3 regions of the Microbispora sp. CA-135349 genome follow, and region 3 is predicted to be linked to each of the others. Evidence: riboswitches for the same ligand, from Rfam matches in the RefSeq annotation. Region 3 holds a riboswitch; each other region holds the start of a gene.

Region 1 (4,813 bases), 1.2 Mb from region 3:
CAGCCGGGCCACGTCGAGCCCGGCGGCGTGCGCCGCCGTCATCTCGGCGATGATCTCGTCCAGGGTGAGGTCGGCGGTGTCGACGAGCCGCGCGCCGGGCGGGCAGTCGGCGAGCAGGTCGCGTGGCACGAGCGACCCCGCGTACAGGCACACCGGGGCCGCCTGCAGGGCGCGCAGCCCGCGCACCGTGATGAGGTCGGCCGCGCCGGGCCCCGCACCGATGAATCGAACCGTCACTGCTCGCGCTCCTTCCGCGCCGTCCAAATGGTCACCGGCATCAGGGGACGCCACCCGGTGAAGCCGCCCACCGGCGAGGCGCGCTGCACCGACAACCGCACGAGGTCGCCGCCGAGCCGCGCGTGCCACGTGGCGAGGACCGCCTCCGACTGCACGGTGACGGCGTTCGCGACCAGCCTCCCGCCCGGGGCGAGGGCGTCCCAGCAGGTCTCGACCACGCCGGCCCCCGTCACGCCGCCGCCCACGAAGACGGCCGCCGGGGCCGGCAGCCCGTGGAGCGCGTCCGGCGCGGCGCCGGTGACGACCCGCAGGCGCGGCACGCCCAGCGCGTCGGCGTTGCGCCTGACGCGGTCCGCCCGCACGGGGTCGCGCTCGACGGCGACGGCCCGGCACGAGGGGTGGGCGCGCAGCCATTCGACGGCCACGCTCCCCGAGCCCGCCCCCACGTCCCACAGCAGCTCGCCCGGCAGGGGCGCCAGCTTGGCCAGGGTGACCGCGCGCACCTCCTGCTTGGTCAGCTGCCCGTCCGACTCGTACGCGTCGTCCGGCAGCCCGCAAGCCCTCCCCAGTGGCGCGGCGTCGGGGACGTCGGCACAGGTCACGGCCACGATGTTCAGGGCCGGCATCGGCTCGGCGCCCGGCCGGCCGGCGCCCGTCCAGTCTGCGGCCGTGCCGTCATGGCGCGACTCGGTCGCCGCGCCGAGATCGCCGAGTACGGTCACGCGGCTCGCCCCGTATCCCCGCTCGGTCAGCAGGGCGGCGACCCGCGCGGGGGTGCCCGCGTCCGCGCTGAGGACGAGGACGCGGCGGCCCGGCGCGAGCGCGGCGGTCAGCGTGGCGAGCGGACGCCCGACCAGGCTGACGGTCTCGACGCCCTCGGCGGGCCAGCCGAGCCGCGCGCAGGCCAGCGTCACCGACGACACGTGCGGCAGCACGCGCAGCCGCTCGGGCCCGAGCAGCCGGGCCAGCGTCGCGCCGATCCCGAAGAACATGGGATCCCCGCTCGCCAGCACCGCGACCGCGCGTCCCGCGTGCGCGTCGAACAGCCCCGGCAACCCCGCGACCAGCGGCGACGGGTACGGCACCCGCTCGGGGGCCAGCGACGCGGGCAGCAGCGCGAGCTGCCTGGCCGACCCGACCACGACGTCCGCGGCGGTCAGCTCGGCGCGCGCGGCGTCGGTGAGGCCGGCCCAGCCGTCCGCGCCGATCCCGACGACCGACACCGGCCTCATCGAGCGGGTTTCCTGAGCAGGTAGGCGTCCATGACCCAGCCGTGCGCCGCGCGCGCCTCCGCCCTGCGCCGCCGGATCTCGCCGGCGACCTCGCGCACCGGCCCGGCCAGGAGGATCTCGTCCTCGGTCCCGACGTAGGCGCCCCAGTAGACGTCCGCGTCGGCGGCCTCCGGCAGGTCGGCGAACGCGCATCCCGCGTCGAGCATCACCACGATGTCGTCTGCGGCCTCGACGTCGGCGGGCAGGCGGCGTCCGGTCGTGATGTGCAGGGGCCTCGCGACCCTGGTCAGGCTGACGCGGTGCCGCGCGGCCAGCGCCGACACGCTGCTGATCCCCGGGATCACCTCGTAGTCGAACGGCTCCCCGCCCCTGGCCAGGACGTCCTCGACGATGGCGATCGTGCTGTCGTAGAGGGCGGGATCGCCCCAGACGAGGAACGCGCCCACGCCGTCCTCGGGCACCTCGTCGGCGATGAGCCGCGCGTAGACCTCCGCCCGGCGGGCCCGCCAGTCGGCCACCGCCTCCACGTAGGCGCCGCTCGTCCGGTCGCGTTCCGGGTCGCGTGCCTCCACCACCCGGTACGGCTCCCGCGCGTGGGCCGCGATCAGCTCGCGCCGCAGCCGCACCAAGCCGTCCTTCTCTGCACCCTTGTCGAGCAGGAAGAACACGTCCGCCGAGGCGATCGCCGCGGCGGCCTGGAAGGTGAGGTGGGCTGGGTCCCCGGCGCCGATGCCGATGATGAGGACGCGCTTCATAGGTCACGAGTATGGACCACGGCTTGACGTACTTTTGCAGACGGTGCACGCTCTAGGGGACAATTGCAGACAGAGGCGACGGTGTGCAGGAACCTGGTGCGAATCCAGGACGGTCCCGCCACTGTGACCGGGGAGTGTCCCCCGCTTGTGACCACGGCCGAGACGGCTGGAAGGTCGGGCGACACGATGACCCGGGAGTCAGGACACTGACCCGTTGTCCTCCATCACCGGGGCGAGGCACCCCGTGAGGAGAAATCATGGCTCAGCCGGCCATTCCCGTATCCCGGCCCCTGCCGGTCACCATCCCCGTGCGCGAGATCCTGCCCTGGGCGGTCTTCGCCGCCGTGGTCGGGCTCATCCTGATCTACTTCGTCGGCGCGGAGCAGGGCGCCACCCACCTCATCAGCGGGCACACCGTGCACGAGTTCGTGCACGACGGCCGCCACCTCCTCGGCTTCCCCTGCCACTGAGGCCCGCCGGATGCCCACCATGCGCTCCCTGCTGGTGCGCGGCATGCTCGTCGGCCTCGTGGCCGCGCTGCTCGCGTACGTCGTGGCCTGGTTCGCCGGCGAACCCCAGGTCGCCGCCGCCATCTCGCTCGAGGAGGCCAAGGCCGCCGCGACAGGAGCGGCACACGAACACGAACTCGTCAGCCGGACCGTCCAGGAGACCGCCGGCCTCCTGACCGCCCTGCTCGTCTACGGCGCCGCACTCGGCGGCTTCTTCTCCATCGCGTACGCCGTGGCCCACGGCCGCCTCGGCGCCCTCGGCGCCCGCGCCACGGCCCTCGTCGTCGCGGCCGCCGGATTCGTCGTCGTGTACGTGACCCCCATCCTGAAGTACCCGCCCAATCCCCCGGCCGTCGGCAACCCCGACACCATCGGCCGCAGGACCGCGCTGTACTTCACGATGATCCTGGTCGCGCTGCTGGCCGCCGCGGTCGCGACGTACGCGGGCCGCGCCCTGTCGCCCCGGCTGGGCGGCTGGAACGCGACCCTCGCGGGCATCGTCGTCTACGCCGTCCTCGTGGGCGTCTCGTACGCCCTGCTGCCCCCGATCAACGAGGTGTCCGGCGACTTCCCCGCCGACACCCTCTGGTGGTTCAGGGTGTCGTCGTTCGGCGTCCAGTTCGCCCTGTGGGCCGCCATCGGACTGCTGTTCGGCGGCCTCACCGAGCGTTCCCTGCGTCAGGGCGTCCGTGCCGAGGCACGACTGCGTCCGGCCGGAACAGCCTGACTCCTCTCAACTAGCGGAGGGCCTCCAGGAGAGAGGTGAGGGCCGGTCCGAGGGGGGCGTCGAAGGTCATCAGCGCCTCGCCGTCGCCCCGGGTCGGCCCCTGATTGATTATCGCGACGGGGATCGAGCGGGCGGCGGCGCGCCGGACGAACCGGTATCCGGACATGACGGTCAACGAGGATCCCAGGACGAGCAGCAGACCGGCCCGCTCGGTCAGCGCGTAGCACTCCTCGACCCGTGACGGCGGCACGTTCTCGCCGAAGAACACCACGTCGGGTTTGAGCACGCCACCGCAGCCCTCGCAGTCCACCGTGCGGAACGTCTCGATCTCGTCCACGGCCAGAACGGCGTCACCGTCCGGATTGATCATCTCCGAGCGGGCCCGCCAGCCGGAGTTGGCCGCGCGCAGCCTCCGGTCGAGCGCGTACCGCGAGGTGCGGTGCCCGCAGGCCAGGCAGCGCACCCGATGCAGGCTGCCGTGCAGTTCGACGACCCCGTGCGCACCCGCCGCCTGGTGCAGACCGTCCACGTTCTGCGTGATGATCCCGGCGACCAGGCCGCAGCGCTGCAGTTCGGCCACCGCGCGATGCCCGGTGTTCGGCGCGGCGTCCACGATGTGACGCCATCCCAGGTGGCTGCGCGCCCAGTAGCGCCTGCGGGCGGCCGCGCTGCTCACGAAGGTCTGGTAGGTCATCGGGTCGGCCCTGCGCCTGCGGCCGGTCTCCCCTCGGTAGTCCGGGATCCCGGACTCGGTCGACAGGCCGGCCCCGCTGAGGACCACCACCTCGCCGTCGGCCACGAGATCGGCCAGCAAGCCCCACCGCTCGGCAATTCCCGCGTCGCGCACCACAGTCACGCATCCATGGTGCCCGAAGCATCACACATGTCAGCCCCGCCCCTCCCCCAGCCGTACGTCGAAGATGACCTCGACCTCGTCGCGCAGCTTGAGCGCGCCGAAGAACGCGGAGTAGGGGCGGATGCCCCACTCGGACTGCACGACCGTCGCCCGGCCGCGCGCTCGTCCGTCCGCGAACGCCCCGTCCACCGTGACCGGCCGAGTGGCGCCCATGATTGTCAGCTCGCCCTCCACGCGGAACGCCTCGGGTTCGCCCACGACCCGGGTCGACCGGAACGTGACCAGCGGGTGCTGATCCGCTTTGAGGACCTTGTCACGCATGTTCTTCTCGATGTCGACGCGATCGGAGTCGGTGAGCGGCTTTACTCCGCCCGTGCCTTCCCGGACCCGCATCGAGGCCACCTCGGCCTCCACCGTCACCCGGCAGCCCGCCAGGTCGTCCGGCGCCACCACCGCCTCGCCCCGCCACCGGGTGACCTCGATCGTGAGGTCATGCC
Region 2 (4,813 bases), 1.2 Mb from region 3:
GAGTGCCTCGCGCAGGCCGGGCAGGGTCTCGCGGCCGGCCCACATCTGGCGGGCGCGCAGCATGGCGAGCACGAGGTTCACGCGGGCCTCGCCGGTCGGGGCCGCACCGAGGACGTGCAGGCCGTCGCGGATCTGGGCGTCCTTGACCTCGCAGAGCCAGCCGTCCACGTGCAGGATGAACTCGTCGAACTCGGCGTCGTGCGGGCGCTCGCTCAGGCCGAGGTCGTGGTCGAGGCGGGCGGCCTGGATGAGGGTCCAGATCTGGGCGCGGATCGCGGGCAGCTTCGCCGGGTCCATCGCCGCGATCGTCGCGTGCTCGTCGAGGAGCTGCTCAAGGCGGGCGATGTCGCCGTAGGTCTCGGCCCTGGCCATCGGCGGCACCAGGTGGTCCACGAGCACGGCGTGCGCCCGGCGCTTGGCCTGGGTGCCCTCGCCGGGGTCGTTCACCAGGAACGGATAGACGAGCGGGAGGTCGCCGATCGCCGCGTCGGTGGCGCAGGACGCCGACAGGCCCGCCGACTTGCCGGGCAGCCACTCCAGGTTGCCGTGCTTGCCGACGTGCACCATGGCGTGCGCGCCCCACTCGGCCGACAGCCACCGGTACGCCGCCAGGTAGTGATGGCTGGGCGGCAGATCGGGGTCGTGGTAGATCGCGATCGGGTTCTCCCCGAAGCCGCGCGGGGGCTGCACCATCACCACGACGTTCCCGCTGCGCAGCGCCGCGAGCACGATGTCGCCGTCGTGGACGAACAGCTCGCCGGGCGGGGCGCCCCAGTGGCGTTCCACGCCGGCGCGCAGGTCCTCGGGCAGGGTGTCGTACCAGGCGCGGTAGGTCTCGGCGGGGATCCGCACGGGGTTGGCCGCGAGCTGCTCCTCGGTGAGCCAGTCCTGGTCCTGGCCGCCCGCGGCGATGAGCGCGTGGATCAGGGCGTCGCCGTCCTGCTCCGCCTGCCCGGGAAAGCCGTCGCCGAGGTCGTAGCCCTCCTCGGCCAGGCGGGCCAGCAGCCCGACCGTGCTGGCCGGGGTGTCCAGGCCGACGGCGTTGCCGACCCGCGAGTTCTTCGTCGGGTACGCCGACAGCATCACGACGAGCTTCTTGTCCTGCGGGGGCACGTGCCGCAGCAGGCCGTGCCGGACGGCGATGCCCGCGACCCGGGCCGCGCGCTCGGGGTCGGCGACGTAGACCGTCAGGCCGTCGTCGTCGATCTCCTTGAACGAGAACGGCACCGTGATGATCCGCCCGTCGAACTCCGGGATCGCGACCTGCGAGGCGGCGTCCAGCGGGGACAGCCCGTCGTCGTTGTCCTCCCACTCGGCGCGGCCGGTCGTCAGGCACAGGCCCTGCAGGATGGGCACGTCGAGGTCGGCGAGCGCGCCGACGTCCCAGGCCGCGTCGTCCCCGCCCGCCGACGCGGTCGCGGGCCGCGAACCGCCCGCCGCGAGCACGGTCACGACGAGGGCGTCCGCGCGGCGCAGCACGTCGAGCAGCTCGGGCTCGGCGGTGCGCAGCGAGGAGCAGAAGACCGGCAGCGCCCGGCCGCCCGCGTCCTCGATCGCGTCGCACAGGGCGGTGACGAAGCCCGTGTTGCCCGCCATGTGGTGCGCCCGGTAGTAGAGCACGCCGATCACCGGGCCGTCGCCGGGCCGGGCGTCGCGTTCGAGCACGCCCCAGGTCGGCGTGGCGGCCGGGGCCGCGAAGCCGCGGCCGGTCAGCAGGACCGTGTCCGACAGGAACGCGTGCAGTTCGGCGAGGTTCGCGGGGCCGCCGTGCGCGAGATAGGCGTGCGCCTCGGCGCACACGCCGCCGCTCACCCCGCCGCTCACCGTGGACAGCTCCATCAGCTCGGCGTCCGGGGCCTGCTCGCCGCCGAGGACGACCACCGGGCGCGGGCCCGCGAGCAGGGCGTCCAGCCCGTCCTCCCAGGCGCGCCGCCCGCCGAGCAGCCGGACGACCACGAGGCCGGCCCCCTCGACCAGCGCGGGCAAATCGTCCACGGCGAGCCGGGCCGGGTTCCCCAGCCGGAACGCCGCCCCGCTGGCGCGCGCGCTCAGCAGATCGGTGTCCGACGTGGACAACAGCACGATGAGTGGCTGGTCCGTGCGCATGGCAGGGTCCTCCCTCGGGGTCCTCGCCCCGGGTCGTGGCGGCACGACGGCAGGAGTCTCCTGGCTCCCGGATCGACGCTCACCCCGGCCTTCCCGTCTTGCGACAGTGGCCGTGTGGTGGGGTTCGCTCCCCGGTCACAGTGGCGGGACCGCGCCGGATTCACACCGGCTTCCTCCGCTTGCCATCGTTCATCGCCGACCTTACGGGACGGAGGCCCTATCGAAAAACTGGCGTTAGCATCCTGCCTGTGGTCATAGGTGGCTTTTCCGGACGTGCGGCTCGGGACGCCTGCCCCGGCGCGCTCCAGGTGCACGTCGCCGCGGACGGGGCGCTGGCCCGCGTCCGCGTGCCCGGCGGCGCCCTGACCACCGACGCGCTGCGCGAGCTGGCCGCCTGCGCCGGGGAGCTGGGCAACGGGGTCATCGAGCTCACGTCACGCGCCAACGTCCAGGTGCGCGGGCTGGCGGACCCGGCGGCGTTCGCCGCGCGGATGGCCGCCGCCGGGCTGCTGCCGTCGGCGACCCACGAACGCGTGCGCAACATCGTCGCCTCGCCCCTCAGCGGCCGGTCGGCCACGGGCGTCCTCGACGTCCGGCCGCTGGTGACGGCGCTGGACGCGGACCTGTGCGGGCGTCCGGCGCTGGCCGGCCTGCCCGGCCGGTTCCTGTTCGCGCTCGACGACGGCACCGGCGACGTCCTCGGGCTCGGCGCGGACGTGACGCTCGCCGCGCAGCCCGGCCGTCCTGTCGACCACCTGGGCGGCGATCTGACGCTCCTGCTCGCGGGCGAGCCGGTCAGATCGGTGACCGCCGGCGACGCCGTCGCCGTCGCCCTCGCCGCCGCCGAGGCGTTCCAGTCGGTACGCGGGGACGCCTGGCGCGTGGCCGAGCTCCCCGGCGGCCCCGCGACGATCACCGCCCGCCTTCCCGGCGCCGCGCCCGTGGCCGTGCCCGTGACCGTGCCCGTGACCGTGGCGGCTGCCGAGCCGCGTAAGGGCGGGGTGTTTCCCCAGGCGGACGGGCGGGTCGCGGTCGACGTGATCGTGCCGCTCGGCAGGCTCACCCCCGCACAGGCGGACCTTCTCGCCGGCCTGACCCCCGCCGAGGTGCGGCTGACGCCGTGGCGTACGGTCGTGCTGCCCGACCTGGCGCCCGGGACGGTCGGGCCGGTGGCCGATTCGCTCGTCGAGGCGGGGCTGGTGATCGACCCGGCCTCGCCGTACGCCAGACTGTCGGCCTGCACCGGGCGGCCCGGTTGCGCGAAGGCGCTGGCCGACGTACGGGCGGACGCGGCGCGCTGGGCGGAGACCGGCACGCCCGAGCTGCCGGACGGGCCGATCCACTGGGCGGGCTGCGAACGTCGTTGCGGGCGCCCGCGCGGGCGGGTCACCGACGTGGTCGCCACGCCCGGCGGCTACCGCGTGAGCCACTGAACGAACACCATCGAACGAACAGGGGTGTCCGTGCCCGAGCACGACTACGTCCGCGACGGAGCGGAGATCTACCGGCGGTCGTTCGCGACCATCAGGGCCGAGGCCGACCTGACGGGCCTGCCCGGCGACGTGGCCAGGGTCGCGGTCCGCATGATCCACGCCTGCGGCATGACCGACCTGGTCGCCGACCTCGGCTACTCCCCCGGCGTGGTCGCGAAGGCGCGCGCCGCCCTGCTGGCGGGCGCGCCCGTGCTGTGCGACGCGCAGATGGTCGCCTCCGGCGTCACCAGGAAACGCCTGCCGGCCGACAACGAGATCGTCTGCACGCTCGGCGACCCCCGCGTGCCCGCCCTCGCCGAGCGGCTCGGCACCACGCGCAGCGCCGCCGCCCTCGATCTGTGGCTCGACCGGCTCGACGGCGCGGTCGTGGCCGTCGGCAACGCACCGACCGCGCTGTTCCGGCTGCTCGAACTGGTCGCGGAGGGCGCGGGACGGCCCGCCGCCGTGCTGGGCATTCCGGTCGGCTTCATCGGCGCGGCCGAGTCCAAGCGCGCCCTCGCGGCGTCCGGCCTGGAGTTTCTGGTTGTCCACGGCCGCCGGGGCGGCAGTGCCATGACGGCGGCGGCGATCAACGCCATCGCCAGCGAGCAGGAGTGACGTGACGTGACAGGTACCCTCTACGGCGTCGGCCTCGGCCCCGGCGATCCCGAACTGATGACGGTGAAGGCCGCCCGCCTGATCGGCGCGGCCGACGTGATCGCCTACCACGCCGCCCGGCACGGCCGCAGCATCGCGCGCTCCATCGCCGCCCACCACATGCGCGACGGCCAGATCGAGGAGCTGCTCCAGTACCCCCTGACGACCGAGACGACCGACCACCCCGGCGGCTACCAGGGCGCGCTCGACGACTTCTACGCCGACTGCGCGGCCCGGCTGGCCGCCCACCTGGACGCCGGGCGCGACGTCGTCGTCCTGTGCGAGGGCGACCCGCTCTTCTACGGCTCCTACATGCACATGCACAAACGGCTGGCGCAGCGCTACCCGGCCGAGGTCGTCCCCGGCGTCACGTCGATCGCGGGCGCGTCGGCCGTGCTCGGCCGCCCGCTGGTCGAACGCGACGAGACGCTGACGGTCCTGCCCGGAACCCTGCCCGCCGGCGTGCTGGCGGAGAAGCTTCGCGGCACGGACTCCGCGGCGGTGCTCAAGCTGGGCCGCACGTTCGAGAAGGTGCGCGACGCCCTCGCCGAGGCCGGCCGTCTCGACGAGGCCTGGTA
Region 3 (4,813 bases):
CTCGGGGGCGTTGACGTGCTGGTAGAGGTTCAGCACGAGGTTGTTGGCCACGATCGAGTCGCCGGTGGCGAAGAACGCCACGAGCCGGTTGATCAGGTGCCGCTCCCCCTCGTCGAGGGTCGCGAGGTCGGCGAGATCGGAGGCGAGGTCGACCTCCTCCACCGTCCAGGTGTTCCTGATCGCCGCGCGGTACCTCTCGTAGAACCCGGGGTAGCGCATCGGGCGCAGGGTCAGGTCCATACCGGGGTCGAGCAGCATCGTTCTCATTGGCATGCCTCGCAGATTTCCGGGTTCTCAAGGGAGCAGGCGACGGCCTCATCGGGGGTGACGGCCGGCACGGTCGTCTGGGCGATCCTCGTCGCCGGACGGGAGCGCAGGTAGTAGGTGGTCTTCAGGCCCGACCGCCAGGCGTAGGCGTACATCGAGGAGAGCTTGCCGATGGTGGGGGCGGCCATGAAGAGGTTGAGCGACTGCGACTGGTCGACGTACGGCTGCCGCGCGGCGGCCAGGTCGATGAGGGCCTTCTGCGGGAGCTCCCAGGCGGTGCGGTAGAGCGTCCTGATCTCGTCTGGGATGGTCGTGATGTCCTGGATCGAGCCGTCGTTGAGCTTGATCGCGTCGCGCATCGGCCTGGTCCACAGGCCGAGGGCCTGGAGATCGCGCACGAGATACCGGTTGACCTGGAGGAACTCTCCCGACAGCGTCTCGCGCTTGAAGACGTTGGACACCTGCGGCTCGACGCACTCGTAGCAGCCTGCGATCGAGGCGATCGTGGCCGTCGGCGCGATCGCGACCAGCAGGGAGTTGCGCAGCCCGGTCTCCGCGATCCTGGCCCGCAGCGCGGCCCACTCCTCCGGGTGCGCCGGTGCGCACGGGAAGTGGTCGGGGTGCAGCACGCCGCCCGCCGCCCGGGTCTCCTCGTAGGCGGGGTGGCGCCCGCGTTCGACGGCCAGGTCGGCCGAGGTGCCGTACGCCGCGAGCGCGATCTCCTCGGCGATGCGGGTCGACAGCGTGAGCGCCTCCGGCGCGTCGAACGGCAGGCGCAGCGCGAAGAACACGTCGGCGAGGCCCATGACGCCGAGCCCCACCGGCCGCCACTTCCGGTTGGCCGCCTCCGCCTCCGGCGTCGGGTAGAAGCCGAGGTCGATCGTCCGGTCCAAGAACCGCACGGCGGTGCGGACGGTGGCGCGCAGCCTGCCGAAGTCTACGGCGTCCCCCTCGGGGGTCAGGTGGGCGGCCAGGTTGACCGAGCCGAGGTTGCAGACGGCGGTCTCGCCGTCGCTGGTGACCTCCAGGATCTCGGTGCAGAGATTGGACAGGTGGATGACGTTGCCGGGCAGCGCGGTCTGGTTGGACGCGCGGTTGGCGGCGTCCTTGAACGTCATCCAGCCGTTGCCGGTCTGGGCGAGGGTGCGCATCATCCGGGCGTACAGGGCCCGGGCGGGCACCTGCCGGACATATCGCCCGGCGGACTCCAGTTCGCGGTAGCGGGCGTCGAACGCCTCACCCCACAGGTCGGTCAGCTCGGGGGTCTCCTTGGGGTCGAACAGCGACCACGTGCCGTCCGCCTCGACCCTGCGCATGAACTCGTCGGGCACCCAGTTGGCCAGGTTGAGGTTGTGGGCGCGGCGCGACTCCTCGCCCGTGTTGTCGCGAAGCTCCAGGAACTCCTCGATGTCGGCGTGCCAGGTCTCCAGGTAGACGCAGGCCGCGCCCTTGCGCCTGCCGCCCTGGTTGACCGCCGCCACCGACGCGTCGAGCGTGCGCAGCCACGGCACGATGCCGTTGGACAGGCCGTTGGTGCCCCGGATGAGCGAGCCGCGCGAGCGCACCCGGGTCCAGGCGACGCCGATGCCGCCGGAGTACTTCGACAGCCGCGCCACCTGGCCGTACCGCTCGTAGATGCTCTCCAGCTCGTCGCGCGGCGAGTCGAGCAGGAAGCACGACGACAGCTGCGGCCGGCGGGCGCCCGAGTTGAACAGCGTCGGCGAACTGGGCAGGTAGGCCAGGGTGGACATCAGGCCGTACAGCTCGGCCGCCTCCGCCACCGAGGCCGACAGGCCGCAGGCGACCCGCAGCAGGAAGTGCTGCGGGCGTTCCAGCACCCGCCGGGTGACCGGGTGACGCAGCAGGTAGCGGTCGTAGACCGTGCGCAGCCCGAAGTATTCGAAGCGGTCGTCGGCCGCCGGGTCGATCAGCGCGTCGAGCGACTCGGCCTCGTCGGCCACGAACGCGGCGACGACGTCGCCCAGCAGCCCGGCGGCGTGGGCGGCCGCGACCGACTCGGAGAACGTGCGCACCCCCTCGGCCGCCGCCTCCTCCGCGATCAGCCCGTTCAGCAGCCGGGCCGCCCGGCGGGAGTTCTCCGGGTCGGCGATGACCCCGGCCGCCGCCTCCTCGATGGCCTGCCACACGGCCGCCACGTCGCGCGCGCCGTCCGCCCGCGCCAGGCCGGGCGCCGGGTCGGTGATCGTCATCAGATGCCCCCTCCTCGTCGTTCCGTGTCCGGCCGGATCGGAGAAGGGGGATGCCGCGGCGCACGCGCACGAAACAGACGTGCCGTGACGGTGCGGCGAACCCTCCCGCGAGGCCCGGCGCGGGGCGCGCGCCCATGCGCGCGCCGTCACTGGCAGGTCTTCGGACTCGCGGGCGTCCGGCCGGGCTCACGCCCCACCGGTCCTACTGGCCGTCGCTTCCCGGGCGCGCTCGCGCCCAGTGCTTGAGGACACAGCACCGTGCTGTGCCGACGGCGGTCGTTCCCGCTCACCGCTGCGGGGCAGTCCCGGATTCGCACCGGGTTCCCTCTTGCCTCACCTAGGTGAACCAGCAACGCGATGGATCCTACATCTTGTGGCCCTGATCGCAACCGGCCCTACAAGTTGTGTTTTTCAGTGCAATCCGAGATCATTGAGCAGCAGAGCCGTACGGCGCGCCTCGACGGTCAGCCATTGCCGGAAGTCGTCGCCCTCGAGCCACATCGGCGTCCAGTCGTTACGCTCGCACAGGCTCCGCCATCCCGGAGTGCCGGCGACGGCCCGGCACAGATCGAGCAGGGCGTCCCGCCCGGGCGTGCCAGGCGGAGCGATCAGCCCGGTCCAGTCGGCGTACACGATCCGTACGCCCGACTCCGACAGCGTCGGCGCGTCCACTCCGGGCAGCCGCTCGGCGGAGGAGACGGCGAGCGGCCGCAGCCGTCCGGCGCGCACGTGGGGGGCGACCTCGCGCCTGCTGCCGAACCCGAGAGCGATCCGCCCGTCGAGGACCGCGGCGACGGCCTGCGCCCTGGTGTCGAACGCGACGTAGTGGAGCAGGCGCGGGTCGGCTCCCAGGCCCCGCGCGGTCAGGCCGAGCAGCAGGTGCTCCGGACCTCGGTCGGCGCCGCCGCCCACTCCGGGCCCGCCGGGGTCGCGCAGCAGAGCGGCGGCGAACTGCTCGAACGTGCGGTAGCCCGAGTCGGGAGAGGCGACCAGCACCTCCCACTCCCCCGCCAGCCGAGCGAGCGGGACGGCCCTCGTGACCAGGAGCGGGTCACGGGTCAGCGCGCAGGCGGCGAGCAGCGCCGGGTCGGCGATCACCAGATCGGTCCGCGGCCCGCCCGGCCGGGCGAGCAACTGCCCGCCGTCACCGGTCTCCCGCCTGATCCGTACGGCCCGGGCCCAGCGGCGCCCCTCGATGAGCGCCTTGAACCCGGCGGCGACGCCGTCTCCGCATCCTCCGGGCGGCCCGGGGACCGCGAGAGAGAGCTCCCTCCGGTACGGCGGCGCCTGGACGCCACACGCGCCCGCGAGGGCCAGGGCTCCCAGCGCGAGGACCGTACGGCGTCGCATGTCGGCACCCTCCCGCCCGAAGAGTCCCTTACACGCACAGACTATGAGTAACCACACCATGTCACCACATAACGGACGTTACGGCTGCGGCGATCGATGCGGGTCGCGGCGGTGGCCTGCGGGAGCACGAGGGCCGTGCCGCTTGCTGCCGGAGGACGTGGACATGCGGGAGGGCGGCCGCGCTTCGCGCCCACACCCCTACCCTGTCCGGATGGGCACCGACATCTACGGATTCATAGAGATGCGTCACCCGCACGCCGACGAGGACTGGTACGAGGGAGACGCGTGGAGCGTTTCCCTGCCTCTTTACCCGCTCTATGGCGTCAATGACTACGCGTCGCTCGGTTGCCTCTTCGGCATTCGCAACCGGCTTGGCTGGACCCCTGTCGCGGCCGGCCGGGGCCTGCCGGCCGACGTTTCGGGACCCGTCCGTACCCACTATGAGGACTGCGCGCGGATGGATGCCGCCATTCATGGCAGCACGTGGGTTTCATGGGCGGAGCTTCGTGATCTGGACATGACCGTCCGCCCCGCCGCCCGAGGAGTGCTCGATGTGCATTCGGAAGGCGGCCACTCGATCACGCGGTATCGGATCGACGACCGGTGGCCCGATGAGGTCGTCGAGCGGTACGGGATGCCGCCCTTGGGCACCTCGCCCCTCGGGGCCCCCGCGGGCCGCTGGGAGGTTTCGGGACAGACCCTCGAGTACGGCCCGGTGACGCGACTGGACGTGCTGGGACCGGGCACCGGGTGGGAGCACGTCTTCGCGGTGATGCGGGCGCTGGCGCAGCGATTCGGACCCGAAGGCGTGCGCCTGGTCGTCTGGTTCGACTGAGGGCGTCGTCCCGCTTTCGCGGGCGGGTTCCGCTTGCTGTCAGGGGTCGCGGGCACGCAGGACGCGATCTCGCTTGCCCAGCGGGGCGTCGCCCACGAGTTGGACGGCGTATCCCACCACCGCGCCGAGGAGCAACCGGGCCCACTGCGTC

Evidence for each region. A riboswitch is a leader RNA that binds a small molecule or an ion and turns the genes downstream of it on or off. The one in region 3 is predicted to bind cobalamin.
Region 1: it holds a riboswitch for cobalamin, as region 3 does, so the genes downstream of both, ACQPZZ_RS20650 (CbtB domain-containing protein) here and ACQPZZ_RS25930 (ribonucleoside-diphosphate reductase subunit alpha) in region 3, are expected to answer to the same signal.
Region 2: it holds a riboswitch for cobalamin, as region 3 does, so the genes downstream of both, cobN (cobaltochelatase subunit CobN) here and ACQPZZ_RS25930 (ribonucleoside-diphosphate reductase subunit alpha) in region 3, are expected to answer to the same signal.

Annotation. Positions count from the first base shown of each region.
Region 1 covers NZ_CP192001.1:4,408,000-4,412,812, forward strand. Annotated here, with positions in the region: gene cobM (precorrin-4 C(11)-methyltransferase) at 1-237, opposite strand, end outside; gene cbiE (precorrin-6y C5,15-methyltransferase (decarboxylating) subunit CbiE) at 234-1,469, opposite strand; gene cobF (precorrin-6A synthase (deacetylating)) at 1,466-2,224, opposite strand; cobalamin riboswitch at 2,272-2,453, shown strand; gene ACQPZZ_RS20650 (CbtB domain-containing protein) at 2,482-2,694, shown strand; gene ACQPZZ_RS20655 (CbtA family protein) at 2,705-3,460, shown strand; gene ACQPZZ_RS20660 (NAD-dependent protein deacetylase) at 3,471-4,316, opposite strand; gene ACQPZZ_RS20665 (YceI family protein) at 4,347-4,813, opposite strand, start outside.
Region 2 covers NZ_CP192001.1:4,401,046-4,405,858, forward strand. Annotated here, with positions in the region: gene cobN (cobaltochelatase subunit CobN) at 1-2,106, opposite strand, end outside; cobalamin riboswitch at 2,160-2,282, opposite strand; gene cobG (precorrin-3B synthase) at 2,355-3,539, shown strand; gene ACQPZZ_RS20620 (precorrin-8X methylmutase) at 3,564-4,196, shown strand; gene ACQPZZ_RS20625 (precorrin-2 C(20)-methyltransferase) at 4,203-4,813, shown strand, end outside.
Region 3 covers NZ_CP192001.1:5,627,404-5,632,216, forward strand. Annotated here, with positions in the region: gene ACQPZZ_RS25925 (ribonucleotide-diphosphate reductase subunit beta) at 1-273, opposite strand, end outside; gene ACQPZZ_RS25930 (ribonucleoside-diphosphate reductase subunit alpha) at 264-2,477, opposite strand; cobalamin riboswitch at 2,612-2,843, opposite strand; gene ACQPZZ_RS25935 (Bug family tripartite tricarboxylate transporter substrate binding protein) at 2,889-3,827, opposite strand; gene ACQPZZ_RS25940 (hypothetical protein) at 4,039-4,662, shown strand; gene ACQPZZ_RS25945 (hypothetical protein) at 4,702-4,813, opposite strand, start outside.